Regions from separate parts of the Caulobacter sp. GW821-FHT05F04 genome, predicted to be linked through region 2. Evidence: riboswitches for the same ligand, from Rfam matches in the RefSeq annotation. Region 2 holds a riboswitch; the other holds the start of a gene.

What was found. A riboswitch is a leader RNA that binds a small molecule or an ion and turns the genes downstream of it on or off. The one in region 2 is predicted to bind cobalamin.
Region 1: it holds a riboswitch for cobalamin, as region 2 does, so the genes downstream of both, cobO (cob(I)yrinic acid a,c-diamide adenosyltransferase) here and AC07R7_RS15060 (TonB-dependent receptor plug domain-containing protein) in region 2, are expected to answer to the same signal.

Annotation. Positions count from the first base shown of each region.
Region 1 covers NZ_JBWKSF010000006.1:67,730-74,966, reverse strand. The annotation lists gene AC07R7_RS16580 (transglycosylase domain-containing protein) at 1-1,531, shown strand, start outside; gene AC07R7_RS16575 (hypothetical protein) at 1,555-1,749, shown strand; gene AC07R7_RS16570 (TetR/AcrR family transcriptional regulator) at 1,734-2,297, opposite strand; gene AC07R7_RS16565 (PaaI family thioesterase) at 2,401-2,904, shown strand; partial or broken gene AC07R7_RS16560 (hypothetical protein) at 2,877-2,971, opposite strand; gene AC07R7_RS16555 (DUF1636 domain-containing protein) at 2,967-3,365, opposite strand; gene cobO (cob(I)yrinic acid a,c-diamide adenosyltransferase) at 3,368-4,006, opposite strand; cobalamin riboswitch at 4,037-4,222, opposite strand; gene AC07R7_RS16545 (esterase-like activity of phytase family protein) at 4,246-5,730, opposite strand; gene AC07R7_RS16540 (TonB-dependent receptor) at 5,930-7,237, shown strand, end outside.
Region 2 covers NZ_JBWKSF010000005.1:166,071-173,307, reverse strand. The annotation lists gene cobU (bifunctional adenosylcobinamide kinase/adenosylcobinamide-phosphate guanylyltransferase) at 1-400, opposite strand, end outside; cobalamin riboswitch at 437-626, shown strand; gene AC07R7_RS15060 (TonB-dependent receptor plug domain-containing protein) at 775-2,727, shown strand; gene AC07R7_RS15055 (aminotransferase class I/II-fold pyridoxal phosphate-dependent enzyme) at 2,888-3,745, shown strand; gene AC07R7_RS15050 (ABC transporter substrate-binding protein) at 3,742-4,578, shown strand; gene AC07R7_RS15045 (FecCD family ABC transporter permease) at 4,575-5,573, shown strand; gene AC07R7_RS15040 (ABC transporter ATP-binding protein) at 5,570-6,340, shown strand; gene cbiB (adenosylcobinamide-phosphate synthase CbiB) at 6,330-7,237, shown strand, end outside.

The sequences.
Region 1 (7,237 bases), on a different contig from region 2:
CATCACCCAGCAGCTGGCCAAGAACGCCTTCCTGAGCAGCGACCGCAACCTGCGCCGCAAGGCGCAGGAGGCGTTGATCGCGGTCTATCTGGAGGCCCGCCTCTCCAAGGACGAGATCCTGTCGCGCTATCTGTCGTCGGTCTATTTCGGCGACGGGGCCTTTGGCCTGCGCGCGGCGGCCCGGCACTATTTCGGCAAACAGCCCGAGCAGCTGTCGATCGGCGAGGCCGCCATGCTGGCCGGCCTGGTCAAGGCCCCGTCCCGCCTGGCGCCGACCAACAACATCGAAGGCGCCCGCGAGCGGATGCGCGTGGTGCTGGGCGCCATGGTCGAGACCAAGACCATCACCCAGGCCCAGGCCGACGCGGTCGGCGAGGTCTCGGCCATCGAGAACCCGGACAAGCTGCCGACCGGCTCCTACTTCGCCGACTGGGCCCTGCCCCAGGCCCGCGCCGCGATCGGCGCCCGCTATGGCGAGACCATCGTCAAGACGACGCTGGATCCCGCGCTGCAGGAGAAGGCCGAGAAGATCCTCAACGACTACATCGCCCGCGACGGCAAGGTCCTGAACATCACCCAGGGCGCCCTGGTGGCCATGCGCAAGGACGGCCGCGTCGTGGCCATGGTCGGCGGCCGCGACTATGGCGCCAGCCAGTTCAACCGCGCCGACGGCGCGCGCCAGCCGGGCTCGTCGTTCAAGCTGTTCGTCTACCTGGCCGCCCTGCAGTCGGGCATGACCACCACCAGTCCGATCCTCGACACCCCGGTGCAGGTCAGCGGCTACACGCCGAAGAACCACGAGGGCAAATACCGCGACCGCGAGATCCCGCTGATCAGCGCCTTCGCCGCCTCGTCGAACGTCGCGGCCGTGCGCCTGGCCCACGACCTCGGCCCCGCCAAGGTGATCAAGGTCGCCCGCCAGCTGGGCGTCACCGAGAAGATCCCGGACGACCTGACCATGGCGCTGGGCACCGGTTCGATGAGCCTGACGCGCCTGACCGCCGCCTACGCCTCGATCGCGGCCGGCGAATATCCGATCGTTCCGCACGCCCTGGAGACCTTCCAGAAGGGCAAGACCACCGCCTACGATCCCAAGGTGCTGGCCGGCATGCGCGACCTGCTGCGCTCGGCCACCCATCGCGGCACGGGCCTGGAAGCGGCGATCGACGGGGCCTACGGCAAGACCGGCACCACCCAGGACTATCACGACGCCCTGTTCGTCGGTTACGTCGACGACCTGGTGGTCGGGGTCTGGGTCGGCAACGACGACAACAGCTCGATGAATGGCGTGGTCGGCGGCGGCGAGCCCGCCAAGATCTGGAAAGCCTTCATGCTGTCGGCCCTGGGCCGCAACGTCGCCCCCGTGGTCGTCGAGGACCCGCTGGACGACCTGGGCCTGCCGCTGGAAGGCGAGATCGGCCCCGACGGCCTGCCGGTGGTCCCGCTGACCGTGCCCGCCGACCCGCTCCCGCCGCCGCCCGTCGCGCCGGTCGCCCCCGTCGCCCCGCCACCGCCTGAGCCGCGTCCCTAGACGTGGTCCTCCAGGAGACCGACATGTCCGACGATCTGGCGCGTGATGACCTGTCGGCCCTCGCCGAGGCCGACGCCGGCCCCTTCCACGCCCGCGCCGAGGCCCGCGCCACCCGCGCCGGCCTGGTCACCTTCGGCGTGGTGGTGAGCGGTGTCCTGCTGTCGGCGGCGCTCCTGGTCTGGACGGTGCGCCGACCGGTTCGTCAGGCCGCGAGATAGGCGCGGCTTAGCCGCACCAACTCGTCCTCGAACTCTCGGCTCTCCAGGAAATCGACGCCTTCCAGCACCGCCGCGCGCATCGCGCCGTGGATCGCTCGCGACAGCACGAAGGCCTGGACGCGGGTCAGCGGACGACCGCGCGCGTCGGTCAGCCCCTCCTCCGCCGCCGCGAACTTCGCCGCCAGCTCGGCATGGTCGGCCTGGGCCAGCATCGCCGAGGCCGCGATCCTCCGAGCCTGGTTGCGTCCGGCGAAGGCCTGGACGAAGGCGCGGATCATCGCCCGGTCCCGCGCCACGCCCTGACCGTCCTCCAGCGCCGCCATCACCCGGCTCCGGTGCGCCTCGGTCTCGCGAAGGGCCAGGGCCAGCAGGATCGCCTGCTTGTCGGGGAAATAGCGGTAGAGCGTGCCGATGCTGACCCCGGCCCGCTCAGCCACGGCATTGGTGTTGAATCCAGCCTCGCCCACAGCCTCCAGAACCTGAGCCGCCGCCTCCAGCACGACGTCGACCGACGCCTGGGCGCGGCTCTGGCGCGGGATTTTCCGCATGTTTTCAACGGCGCTCACCGCGGCCCTCCGTCCCATGGAAAGTCGAGTAACAGAGGCCACGCCTGTCCCCTAGCCTTCCGTTGGATCACATGGAGGCAGCGACATGACCTGGGCGACCGAACGTCTCGACGCGCTGAAGGCCGGAACGGCGACGCCGCCGCCAATTGTCGAGACCCTGAGGTTGGGCCTGCTCGACGACTGGGGCGAAGGCTGGGTGCAGAAGTCCTGGCGGCCGTCGCCGGAATTGGCGACCGCCGACGGCTCGCTGTTTGGCGGCTATCTGGCGGCCCTGGCCGACCAGGTGTTGGCGTTCGCGGCCATGACCGTCGTTCCGCACGACAGGCTGTATCGGACGGTGAACCTTCAGCTCAATTTCCTAAGGGTCGCTCGCGATGGTCCACTATCGATCGAGGCTAAGGTCGTGGCGCGGACCCGGCAGCTGATCACCGTGCACGCCGAATTCCGCCGCGAGGACGGCGCGCTGATCGCCGACGCCACGGCGCAGCAGATCGTCATGGCGTTCGAGCGCTGGCCGGCCGAACGCGATGCGGTGGACGGGTTAAGACAAGCGGGACCGAAACCTCGTCCTTCGACAAGCTCAGGATGAGGTTTCTACTGAGCCGACCATGATCCTCATCCTGAGCCTGTCGAAGGACGAGGACCACGCGCTCAATCCCCCACCAGCTTTCCCGCCGGCGGCACGCGCACGATGAAATGGCCCTTCACGCCCTCCGGCCACTGGCGGTACGGGACCACGCCCTCGTCGCTGGCGGCATAGGCCACGGCGTAGTCGACGATCGCGCGCGCGGCCTCGGCGGTCGGTTCGAACCGGCCCAGCACATAGCCGATCTTGCCCGGCGCCCGCAGGTGGATAGAGCAGTGCTGGGCGCAGTTGAACAGGCAGGCCATCTCCTGGATCGCCACGCCGGAGCCGTCCGCCGCCTCGCGTAAGGCGGCGGCCAGCAGCGCCCCGCCGCGCACGCCTTCGGGCGTCTCGCGCTCCTCGGTCGAGACGCGGCAGGTGTTGCAGACCACCACCGCCGGGCCGTCGTCGGCCGCGCGCAGCACGGTCAAAACTCGATCCCCGCCTGGGCCTTCACGCCGGCGCGGAACGGGTGCTTGACCTGGGCCATCTCGGTGACCAGGTCGGCGGCCTCGATCAGGGCGTCGGGCGCGTTGCGGCCGGTGACGACCACGTGCTTGCCCTCCGGCCGATTGACCAGAACCTCCAGCACCTCATCCAGCGGCAGGTACTCATAGCGCAGGATGATGTTCAGTTCGTCGGCGACGACCATGTCCCAGTCGGGATCGGCGATGCGGGCCTTGATGGCTTCCCAGGCCTCGCGCGCCACGGCGATGTCGCGGGCGCGGTCCTGGGTGTCCCAGGTGAAGCCCTCGCCCATCGGCCGGAACTCGACCTGGTCCGGGAAGGCGTCGAACACGACCTTCTCGCCGGTCTGCATCGCGCCCTTGATGAACTGGATGACGCTGACCCTCTGGCCGTGGCCGATGGCGCGGCAGACCATGCCCAGGGCCGCCGTCGTCTTGCCCTTGCCCGCCCCGGTATGGACGATCAGCAGGCCCTTCTCGATCTGGCGCTCGGCCATCATCTTGGCCCGCGCCGCCTGGATCACCTTCATCCTGGCGTTATGGCGCGCGTTCTTCGCGGCCTCTTGGGCGGCCTCGCCGTCCGGGAGTTCTTCGTTCATCACCCTGCCCTCGCCGGACACCCCGCCGGCCGCGTTGATATGACGAAGGCCGGTCTCCTGGCTTACGCCCTCCCGTCGCGGCGCCTTCCCAGGATCGCTCCCAGTGGCGCGTGCCGCGACGATCGACGGACGATCACAGTTGCGGGGGCAGCCGCGGATTGGTCACCGCGTTCCCGGAGGTCTTTCGACCTCCATGCCTTCGCCGTCCGGGGTAGGCGCGCCCGCCCGGAGGGTCAAGCTCACTTCGGCAGGGACAGGCGGTAGACCAGCACCAGGTTGTCGTTGTCGCCGGCCCCGGTGTCGCCATGCAGCGAGGCGTCGAAGTCCTGGCCGTTCACGTGGCCCCTGGCCGTGGCGAAGTCGTTGTCCGACCCGACCAGCAGGAAGACGTCGCCGGTCTTGTCGAACGTCGAACCGATGGCCATGGCCTCGATCTTCTCGGGCAGGCTGGTCGGGGTCGAGGGCGCGACCGACAGATTGATCCCGAACCTGGCGAGCTGGACGGGGTTGAGGATGTTGACCAGCTCGGCCTGGGCCGCCGGCTTGATGTCGGGGTTCAGCACGCCGTCCTTGGCGATCGGCTTGCCGCCCTGCTCGTAGGGCGTGCCGGCCAGGTTCGTCGCGGCGGCCAGGTCGACCAGCAGGATGCTCTTATAGACCGGCGCATTGGCCGCGCCCTTGCCCCGGCCATTGCCGTCGCGGGCCAGGACCAGCAGGCGGGTGTCGCTGAGCGCCACGGCCTCGGACTGGGCCGCGGTGACGTCGGCGGCCTGGCCGTCGCCGTTCTCGCGCACGGTCGGCAACTGCAGCGCGTAGTGGCCGATCGGCGCCTTGGGCAGCCGGGTCTTGCTGATGTCATAGACCAGCACGCGGGTGTTGTTGCGGGTGGCGTTGTTCGACGTGGAGTCCTGCACGGTCGCGCTCTGCAGCACGGCGATCAGGCGTTTGCCGTCGGGGCTGATGGTCAGGGCTTCCAGGCCTTGGTTGTTGCGGCGGCCCTGGTCAGGCGCCTTCTCGGCGCCGAAGTTCAGCTGGCCCTTCTTGATCGGCAGCAGCGCCGGGACGGTCTGGATCGCGCCGGTCAGCGTGCCGGCCTTGTCGAACAGATAGACGCCCGCCGCATATTCGTCCGAGACGTAGAAGCTCCCGTCCGGCAGGTAGGCGATCGCCTCGCTGTCCAGGCTGAGCTTCCCCGCCCCCTCGCCGCTGGCCGGCGACGGATAGCGCACGCCGCCCCGCTCGACGACGTTGGCGCCCGGGTCCATGCCGGTGAACGGCTGGCCGGTCTGGTCCTTCAACAGGAAGCCGCCCGTGGGCGTGATGGTCAGGCCCTTGCCGGGAACCAGCTTGATCGCGTGCTCGTGGACGCGGTTGGCGTAGTCGGTCGTGCTCTTGAACGGTCCGACATTGTTGGGACCCCGGTCCGGCAGGGTGCGCAAGGTCCCGGTGTAGGACCCGTCGGCGGCCCTCCTCCAGTTCGACAGCGCCATGCTGGAGAACGAGCCCAGGGTCTCGCCGTTGAAGTCGCGCGTCGCCGCGGGCAGCCAGCCCACGGCCACCAGGCCGTGATTGACATAGGTCTTGCCGCCGAACGGGACGGTGACGTCGCCGGGGGTGTTGTCCCAATGCGGCGTGACATAGGTGCGCGACTGAGCGCCGGCGCCAGCCGCCAAGGCCAGGGCGGCGAGACCCACGAGGGTTCCGACAAGGCGATGGCGCGACATCGAGAGCTCCTGAAAAGGATGCGAGGCGTTCGGTGAACCTGGCGCGCTCTTAGGGAGGGTGTGCATCGGTTTTGTGACGCAAGCTGTCATCCAGACGCAGCAGAACCGTCATCAACCTGTGGAATAGACGCGGCGCTCAAACCAATCGGTGCCATAGACGAAAATCCGCGTGGCGCGCGATATCGAGGGGATATCCGAAATGCTGCTCCGATCCGCCAGCCTGGTGGCCATCGCCGCCTGCCTCATGTTCGCCGCCCAGGCGCAAGCCGCTGAGGTTCTGGCCGCCGACGCCCCCGCCGCGAAGGCCGCCGATGCGGTCGCGGGCGCCCCCGCCGACACCAACGAGATCGACGCGGTCGTCATCGTCGGCAGCGGTCAGACCCGCTCGGTCAACACCCTGACGCCGTCCAGCCTGGAGGTCCTTCCCCCGGGCACGAGCATTCAGAAGGCCCTGAACTTCCTGCCGGGCGTCAGCGCCCAGTCGATCGACGCCCTGGGCGTCAACGAGCAGTCGCTGTCGCTGCAGGTGCGCGGCTTCAACACCACCCACCTGGGCTACTCGCTGGACGGCATGCCGCTGGGCGACGGCGCCTACAACAACTACAACGGCCTGACCATCAGCCGCGCCCTGATCTCGGAAAACCTGGGCCGGGCCGACCTGGCCACCGGCATCGCCGGCCTGTCCATCCCCTCGACCAGCAACCTGGGCGGCGCGCTGATCTACACGTCCAGCGATCCGAAGAAGGACATGGGCTTCTCGATCAACGGGACCGTGGGCAGCGAGGACACCGCCCGCACGTTCATGCGCTTCGACACCGGCGAGCACGGCGGCTTCTCGGCCTATGTCTCGGGCCACTACGCCCAGCAGGACCTGTTCGTGAACCAGGGCGCCTACAACAAGTCGACCGGCAAGCAGCTGAACGCCAAGGCCCAGTACCGCTTCGGCGACAACGTCATCACCGCCTTCGCGGACGTGTCGCGCACCAACCAGGCCGACGACACCTATCTCTCCAAGGACATGCGCTCGCGCCTGGGCTGGGACTGGGCCGGCTATGCGCCGAACTGGGACGCCTATGTCGGCCGCGCCGCCTGCTCGGTGGCCTCGCTGGCGGCCAAGTGCGTCCCCTCGACCGCGCCCGAGAAGCTGGCCGATGTCACCTTCACCAACGGCCAGATCCTGCGCAACGACGAGGTCTACTACCTGTCGGGCGACTTCAAGGTTCGCGAGAACATCACCAGCCACGTGCAGGTCTATCGCCACACCGACAAGGGCGCGGGCAACAACTTCATCACCGGCCTGTCGAACCAGGGCACGACCTCGACCGCCGACGACCTGCCGGTCCAGATCCGCGACACCCGCTACACCATCGACCGCACCGGCGTGGTGGCGAACGTGGGCTGGACGCTGGGCTTCAACCACATCCAGGCCGGTCTCTGGCTGGAAGACAACACCAGCAGCGCCGCGCGCTACATCTGGACCAACGTCACCGGCCCGTTCAGCCTGGCG
Region 2 (7,237 bases):
GCGTCTCGGGCACGAGGCCCAGACCGACCTCGTTGCTGACCAGCCAGAGGCGGGCGGGGCAGGCGGCGACGACTTCGACCAGAGCGGTCGCCTCCGTCGCGATGTCGCGCTCGTCCAGCATCAGGTTCGACAGCCACAGCGTCAGGCAGTCGACGACCGCCACCGCGTCGGCGGGGAGGGCGGCGATCGCCTCCGCCAGGGCCAGCGGCGCCTCCACCGTGGTCCATGATTCGCCCCGGTCGGCCTGGTGGCGGGCGATGCGCTCGGCCATCTCGTCGTCGAAGGCCTGGCCGGTGGCGATCAGCACCGGACGCACCGCTCCAGCGGCGATTTCCGCCGCTTTCTGGGCGAAGGCGCTCTTGCCGGAACGGGCTCCGCCCAGCACCAGGATCGACGTCATGGAAGCTCCACATTGACCGTAAGCGGCGCAGTCTATAGGGCTGCCCCCGCACCAGGCTCCTCGAAAGAGGATTAAAAGGGAACGAGGTTCAAGACCTCGGCTGCCCCCGCAACTGTAAGCGGCGAGTTCTAGCGTCACATGCCACTGGGGTCTCCGGACCCTGGGAAGGCGATGCCAAGAGCGACGACCCGTGAGCCAGGAGACCTGCCCGGCGCAGTCGTTCATCGCTCGGCCGGGGTGCGCCGAACGAACGGGATCTCCCGCGAAACGACAGTCAAAGGGCCGCGCGACGGTCCGGGGCGTACGTGTGGCTTTCCAGCTCGCGGGTGCGTCGCGGTCAGCCGTGCGGGTCGTTCAACTGGGAAGATTGAAACATGATCCGAACGTTTTTGAGCTCCACCGCGCTCGCAACCCTCCTTGTCGCCGGTTCGGCCATGGCGGAAGAGCAGAAGGCCCCCGAGGCCGATGTCGCCGGCGCTGTCGGCGCCAACGGCGTCGCCGAGCTGATCGTCACCGCCACCCGCACCGCCCAGCCGATCGAGAAGGTCGGCGCGTCGGTCACCGTCCTGACGCAGGCCGCCATCGAGGCCAGCCAGGCCATTTCGGTGACGGAGCTGCTGGCCCAGACGCCGGGTGTCAGCTTCACCCGCAACGGCGGGCCGGGCACGGCCACCAGCCTCAACATCCGCGGCGCCGAGACCCAGCACACCGTGGTGCTGATCGACGGCGTCAAGCTGAATGACCCGTCCTCGACTCAGGGCGGCTTCAACAGCGGCAACCTGCTGATCGGCGACATCGCGCGTATCGAGGTGCTACGCGGCGCCCAGTCGACCCTGTGGGGCAGCCAGGCCGTCGGCGGCGTGGTCAATATCGTCACCGCCGATCCCACCGTTCCGTTCACCAGCTCGATCGAGGCCGAAGGCGGCGCGCGCAAGACCGGCTACCTGCGGGCCGGCGTTGGCGGCGCTTCGGACAAGATCACCTGGCGCCTGGCCGGCGGCTACTACACCACCGACGGCTTCTCGACCTACAAGCTCGGCAAGGAGAAGGACGGCTACCAGAACACCGGCCTGTCGGGCCGTGTCCGTGTGGCGCTGGCCGAAAACGTCTCGGCCGAGGTCCGCTCGGTCTATTCGAAGGGCAAGAACGACTTCGACGGCTTCAACGTCGACAGCGCCGAGTTCGGCCGCACCGAGGAACTGGTCGTCTATACGGGCCTGAACTTCACTCTGCTGGACGGTCGCTGGAACAACCGCCTCGGCTACGCCTATACCGACACCGACCGCGAGAACATCAACCCGGCCCGCCCGGCCGCGCCGCTGACCTTCGACGCCGCCGGCAAGAACAAGCGCTTCGAATATCAGGGCGTGTTCGCGATCTCGGACATCTGGACGGCCACCTTCGGCGCCGAGACCGAGAGGGCCCGCATGCGCACGCGCTCGCCCACGGTCGCCAAGCCGAACCCCGCATTCAGCACCGGCCGCGTCGGCGTCGACAGCCTCTACGGCCAGCTGCAGGTCGAGCCGGTGAAGGGCCTGACCTTGACCGGCGGCCTGCGCTACGAGGACCACGACACCTATGGTTCGCACACCCTCGGGCAAGTCGCGGCCGCCTGGGCGCTGAACGAAGGCAATACGGTCGTGCGCGCCAGCTTCGGCCAGGGCTTCCGCGCCCCGGGCCTCTACGAGCTCTACAGCGAGTACGGCAACCTCAGCCTGTCGCCGGAAGATTTCGACAGCTGGGACGCCGGGATCGAGCAGCGCTTCTTCGGCGGCAAGGCCCGCGCCTCGGCCACCTGGTTCCACCGCGAGGCCGACAACGAGATCCGCTTCTTCTCGTGCGCCTCGGGCTCGACCACGGCCCTGTGCAATCCGAACGGCGCGTTCCGCTTCGGCTACTACGACAACGTCCAGAAGACCAAGGCGCAAGGGGTGGAACTGATCGGCGAGGTCAAGCCGGTCCCGGCCCTGACCATCACCGGCAACTACACCTATACCGAAGCCGAGTCCGACTCGGGCGCCAGCAAGGGCAAGCAGCTGACCCGTCGCCCGAAAAACATGGGCAACCTGTCGGCCGCCTATCGTTGGCCGGTCGGTCTGACCACGACGGTGGCGGTGCGTTACGTCGGCAAGACCTACAACAACGACGCCAACACCCAGGTGGTGAAGGACTATACCCTGGTCGATCTGCGCGCGGCCTATCCGATCAACGAGACCCTCGAGGTCTTCGGCCGGGTCGAGAACGCCTTCGACAAGGACTACCAGACCATCCTGAACTACGGGACGCCGGGACGCGGAGCCTTCGTCGGCTTGCGGGCGCGCTTCTAGGCCCATGAAGGCGTCGATTTCCACCATCGGCGCCTTCCGGCATGGCGGCCGTCTCCGCGAGGCGATGGCCGCTTTTCCGGACGCGCCGCGTCCCTGGCTGGACCTGTCGACCGGGATCAATCCCGAGCCTTGGTCCGGCCAGCGGGCGCCGGCCGACGCCTTGCGCCGGCTGCCGGATCCGCTTGAGCTGGCCGAACTGGAGGCGGTCGCCGCGCGCGCGTTCGGCGTCGCCGACCCCGGCCGCGTGGTCGCCACCTCCGGCGCGGAGGCGGCGCTGCGGCTGCTGCCCGGTCTGATCGGCGGCGGGCAGGTCGCGCTGCTGGCCCCGATCTATGGCGGCCATGCCGAGAGCTGGGCGTCGTCGCCTCCGAACTTCATCGCGTCGCTGGACGATCCGAGCGCCGTCCGCGCCGACGTGCTGGTGCTGGTCAATCCGAATAATCCCGACGGCCGGCGGATCGAACGGACCGCCTTGGCCGCCCTGGCGGCGGAGCGGTCTGACGCGGGACGCTGGACGGTCGTCGACGAGTCCTTCGGCGAGGTCGCGCCCGAGCTCAGCGTCGCCGACCTCGAGATCGACCGACTGGTGACCCTGCGCTCGTTCGGCAAGTTCTACGGATTGCCTGGGGTTCGACTGGGTTTCCTGATTGGAAACAAGGTTTTCGCGCGGGAATTTCGCGCGCTTCTGGGCGACTGGCCGGTCGGGGCCGACGCCCTAACGATGGGGTTGGAGGCCTACGCCGATGACGCCTGGAGGGCGCAAACTCGGACGTGGCTGGAGACCCAGGCGGGCGCGGTCGACGCTGTTCTAACCAAGGCGGGCCTCAAGCCGCTTGGCGGCTGCGATCTCTTCCGTTGGGCCGAAGCGCCCGACGCGTGTGGCCTGTTCAGCCGGCTCTGCGCTCAGGGCGTGCTGACGCGCCCCTTCGCGGACCGGCTGGATCGACTTCGGATTGGCTTGCCTTCGCGCAATGAATTCAATCGCTTTGAGCAAGCATTTCGCGCGGTGACGTCATGAACCGCCGCGAGGCTATGGCCGGGGCCCTGGCGATGACGGCGGGCGGTCCGCCGCCGCTCCCAAGGCGCATCGTGTCGCTGAACAGCTGTCTGGACGCCATGCTGGTCCACCTGGCCGACCGGGGCCAGATCGCCGCCCTCAGCCACTATGCCCGAGACGCGCAGGCCTCCACCGTCGCGGCCCAGGCCCGGACGCTGCCCTACACTTGGGAGAGCGCCGAGGAGGTCATCGACCTGATGCCCGATCTGGTCCTGGCCAGCCAGCACTCGGCTCTGGCGACGCGCAACGCGCTCAAGCGCCTGCACGTGCCGGTCCAGCGTTTCAAGGTTCCCAGGTCGATCGACGAGAGCCTGGGCCAGGTCCGCGAGCTGGCCAGGCTGATCGGCCATACCGATCGCGGCGAGGCCCTGGTCGCCCGCATCGAGGCGGCGATCGCGGCCGCCAAGCCCACGCCCGGCGCGCGACGGCTGACGGCGCTGATCTATCAGCCCAATGGCTTCGCGGCCGGGCCCGGCACCCTGGTCGACGAGATGATGGACCATGCCGGCTTCGACAATGTCGCCCGCCGCTTCGGCCTGAAGACCTGGGGCAATGTCGGGCTGGAGCGCCTGCTGGCCGATCCGCCGCAGGTGCTGCTGGTCGGCGTTTCCGCGCCAGGCGCGCGCAGCTGGGCCGACCGGATCATGACCCACCCGGCCCTCAAGGCCGTGTCCGGCCGGATGCGCCAGGCGCCGGTGCCCGAGAAGCTTCTCTATTGCGGCGGCCCGGTGCTGATCGAGACCGCCGCCGCCATGGCCCACGCGCGGGTGCAAGCCTTGAAGGAGGGCGCATGAAGCCCCGGTCTCCCCCCATGGCGCCATGGGCGATCTGCGGCGTTCTGCTGGCGCTGCTGGTCGTACTGTTCGGCGTCAGCCTGTGCGCCGGGCGCGTCTGGGCGCCGTGGAGCGCCTGGACCTCGGGCGGCGCCGATCCGCGCTGGGCCATCGTCTTCGGCCTGCGCCTGCCACGCACCATCCTCGCCATCCTGGTCGGCGGAGCCTTGGGCCTCTCCGGCGCGGCGTTGCAGGGCTACACCCGCAATCCGTTGGCCGATCCCGGAGCCCTGGGCGTCTCGGCGGCGGCGGCGCTGGGCGCGGTGCTGACCCTCTATCTGGGCGCGGCGGGCGAGGCGATCTGGATCCTGCCGGCCGCCGCCATGGTCGGGGCGGGCCTGGGCGTCGCGGCCCTGCTGGGCCTGGCGGGCGTCACCTCCAGCATCGTCACCTTCATCCTGGCCGGCTTCGTCATCCAGACGGTCTGCGGCTCGGCCATCGCCCTAGCCCTGAACCTCGCGCCAAACCCCTGGGCGGTGAACGAGATCGTCAACTGGACGCTGGGCTCGCTGGCCGACCGCAGCGTCGACGAGGTCAAGCTGGCCGCGCCGGGGATCGTCGCCGGTGGCGTCCTGCTGCTGACCCTCGGCCGCTCGCTGGACGCCCTGACCCTGGGCGAGCAGGGCGCGCGCTCCCTCGGTGTCGACCTGTCGCGCACGCGCCTGCTGATGGCCATCGGCGTCGCCGTGGCGGTCGGGTCCAGCGTGGCGGTGACCGGCGTCATCAGCTTTGTCGGCCTGATCACCCCGCACCTGCTGCGGCCGCTGCTGGGCGCCAGGCCGAGCGCGGTGCTTTTGCCATCGTTCCTAGGCGGCGCGGCCCTGACCCTGGCCGCCGACATCCTGGTGCGCATGACCCCGGCCGCCAGCGAGGTCAAGCTCAGCGTCGCCATGGCCATGCTGGGCGGCCCGTTCTTCCTGGCCATGCTGATCTCGATGCGCCGGAGGCTGGCATGATTTCCGCCCGGAACGTGACCCTGGCCCTGGGCGGACAAGCGGTGCTGGACGGCGTCACCGCCGACTTCGCCAAGGGCGGCGTGATCGCCATCGTCGGTCCCAACGGGGCGGGCAAGTCGACCTTGCTGGCGTGCCTGGCCGGCCTGCGGCGTCCGGACAGCGGCGCGGTCACCCTGGACGGCGCGGCGGTCGCGACTCTGCCCGGCCGCCAACGCGCGGGCCGCATCGCCTTCCTGGCCCAGACGCCCGAGATCGCCTGGGACGTCGACGTCCGCGCCTTCGTGGGCCTGGGTCGCACGCCGCATCTCGGGGCATTCGGTCCCAGCGCCGAGGACCGCGCGGCGATCGACGCCGCCATCGCCGCCGCCAGCCTGGAGCGCTTCGTCGACCGCGCCGTCACCCGGCTGTCGGGCGGCGAGCGGGCCCGCGCCTTGATCGCACGCGGTCTGGCCGGCCAGACCGACTGGCTGCTGGCCGACGAGCCGCTGACGGGCCTTGACCCCGGCCACGCCCTGGACGCCCTGGCCCTGTTCCGCCGCCTGGCCCACGACCAGGGCAAGGGCGTGATCGTCACCCTGCACGACCTGAACCTGGCCGCGCGCTTCGCCGATCGGGTGCTGGTGCTGAGCGAAGGCCGTCTGGTCGTCGACGGCGCGCCCGACACGGCCCTGACACAAGAAACCCTGTCAGCCGTCTATGGCGTCGTCGTCCGCCTTCACGGGGGCGAGGGCGGGCCGCTGATCGAGGTGCTAGGCCGTGCCGGCTAGGCTCTTACCCACCAGCCCCTGGATCGTCCTGGCGGCGGCGGTCGTGGAGGCCGCCGTCGGCTATCCAGACGCTCTGCACAGGCGCGCGCCGCATCCGGTCGTGTGGATCGGCGGGCTAATATCTGCGCTGGAGGCGGGCCTCAACCTGCCGGGGTTCGGCGAGATCGCGCGCCGCCTGCTGGGCGTGGTGACCCTGGCGCTCATCGTCGGGGCCAGCGCCCTGGCCGGCTGGATAGTCGCGGACCTCGGCGGACCGGTGGCGATCGTGCTGGTCGGGACCGTGGGCCTGGCCCAGCGCAGCCTGTTCGACCATGTCCGCGCCGTCGCCAAGCCCTTGGCGGCGGGCGACCTGGACAGTGCGCGCATCACGGTCGGCCACATCGTCGGCCGCGACGTCGCCCGACTGAGTGAGAGCGACATCGCCACCGCCGCCATCGAGAGCCTGGCCGAGAGCTTCTGCGACGGGATCGTCGCGCCGCTGTTCTGGTTCGTGATCGCCGGCCTGCCGGGCCTGTTCGTCTACAAGGCCGTCAACACGGCCGACAGCCTGATCGGCCACCGCGAGCCACGCTGGCGCGCGTTCGGATGGGCCTCGGCGCGCTTCGACGATCTGATGAACCTGATCCCGGCGCGCCTGGCGGGCGGGGTGATCGCCCTCGCCGGCATGTTTGCTTTGAAGGGGGGCGGCTGGCGGATCATGCTGCGCGACGCCGGCAAGCACGCCTCGCCCAACGCCGGCTGGCCCGAGGCGGCGATGGGCGGAGCCCTCGGCGTACGCCTGGGCGGTCCGGCCTGGTACGACGGCGCGCTGTCCCAGCGTCCGGTTCTGGGCGAGGGCAGGGCGGCGACACCCGCGGATCTGACCCGCGCCCTGCGGATCTATCTTCTCGCCTGCGG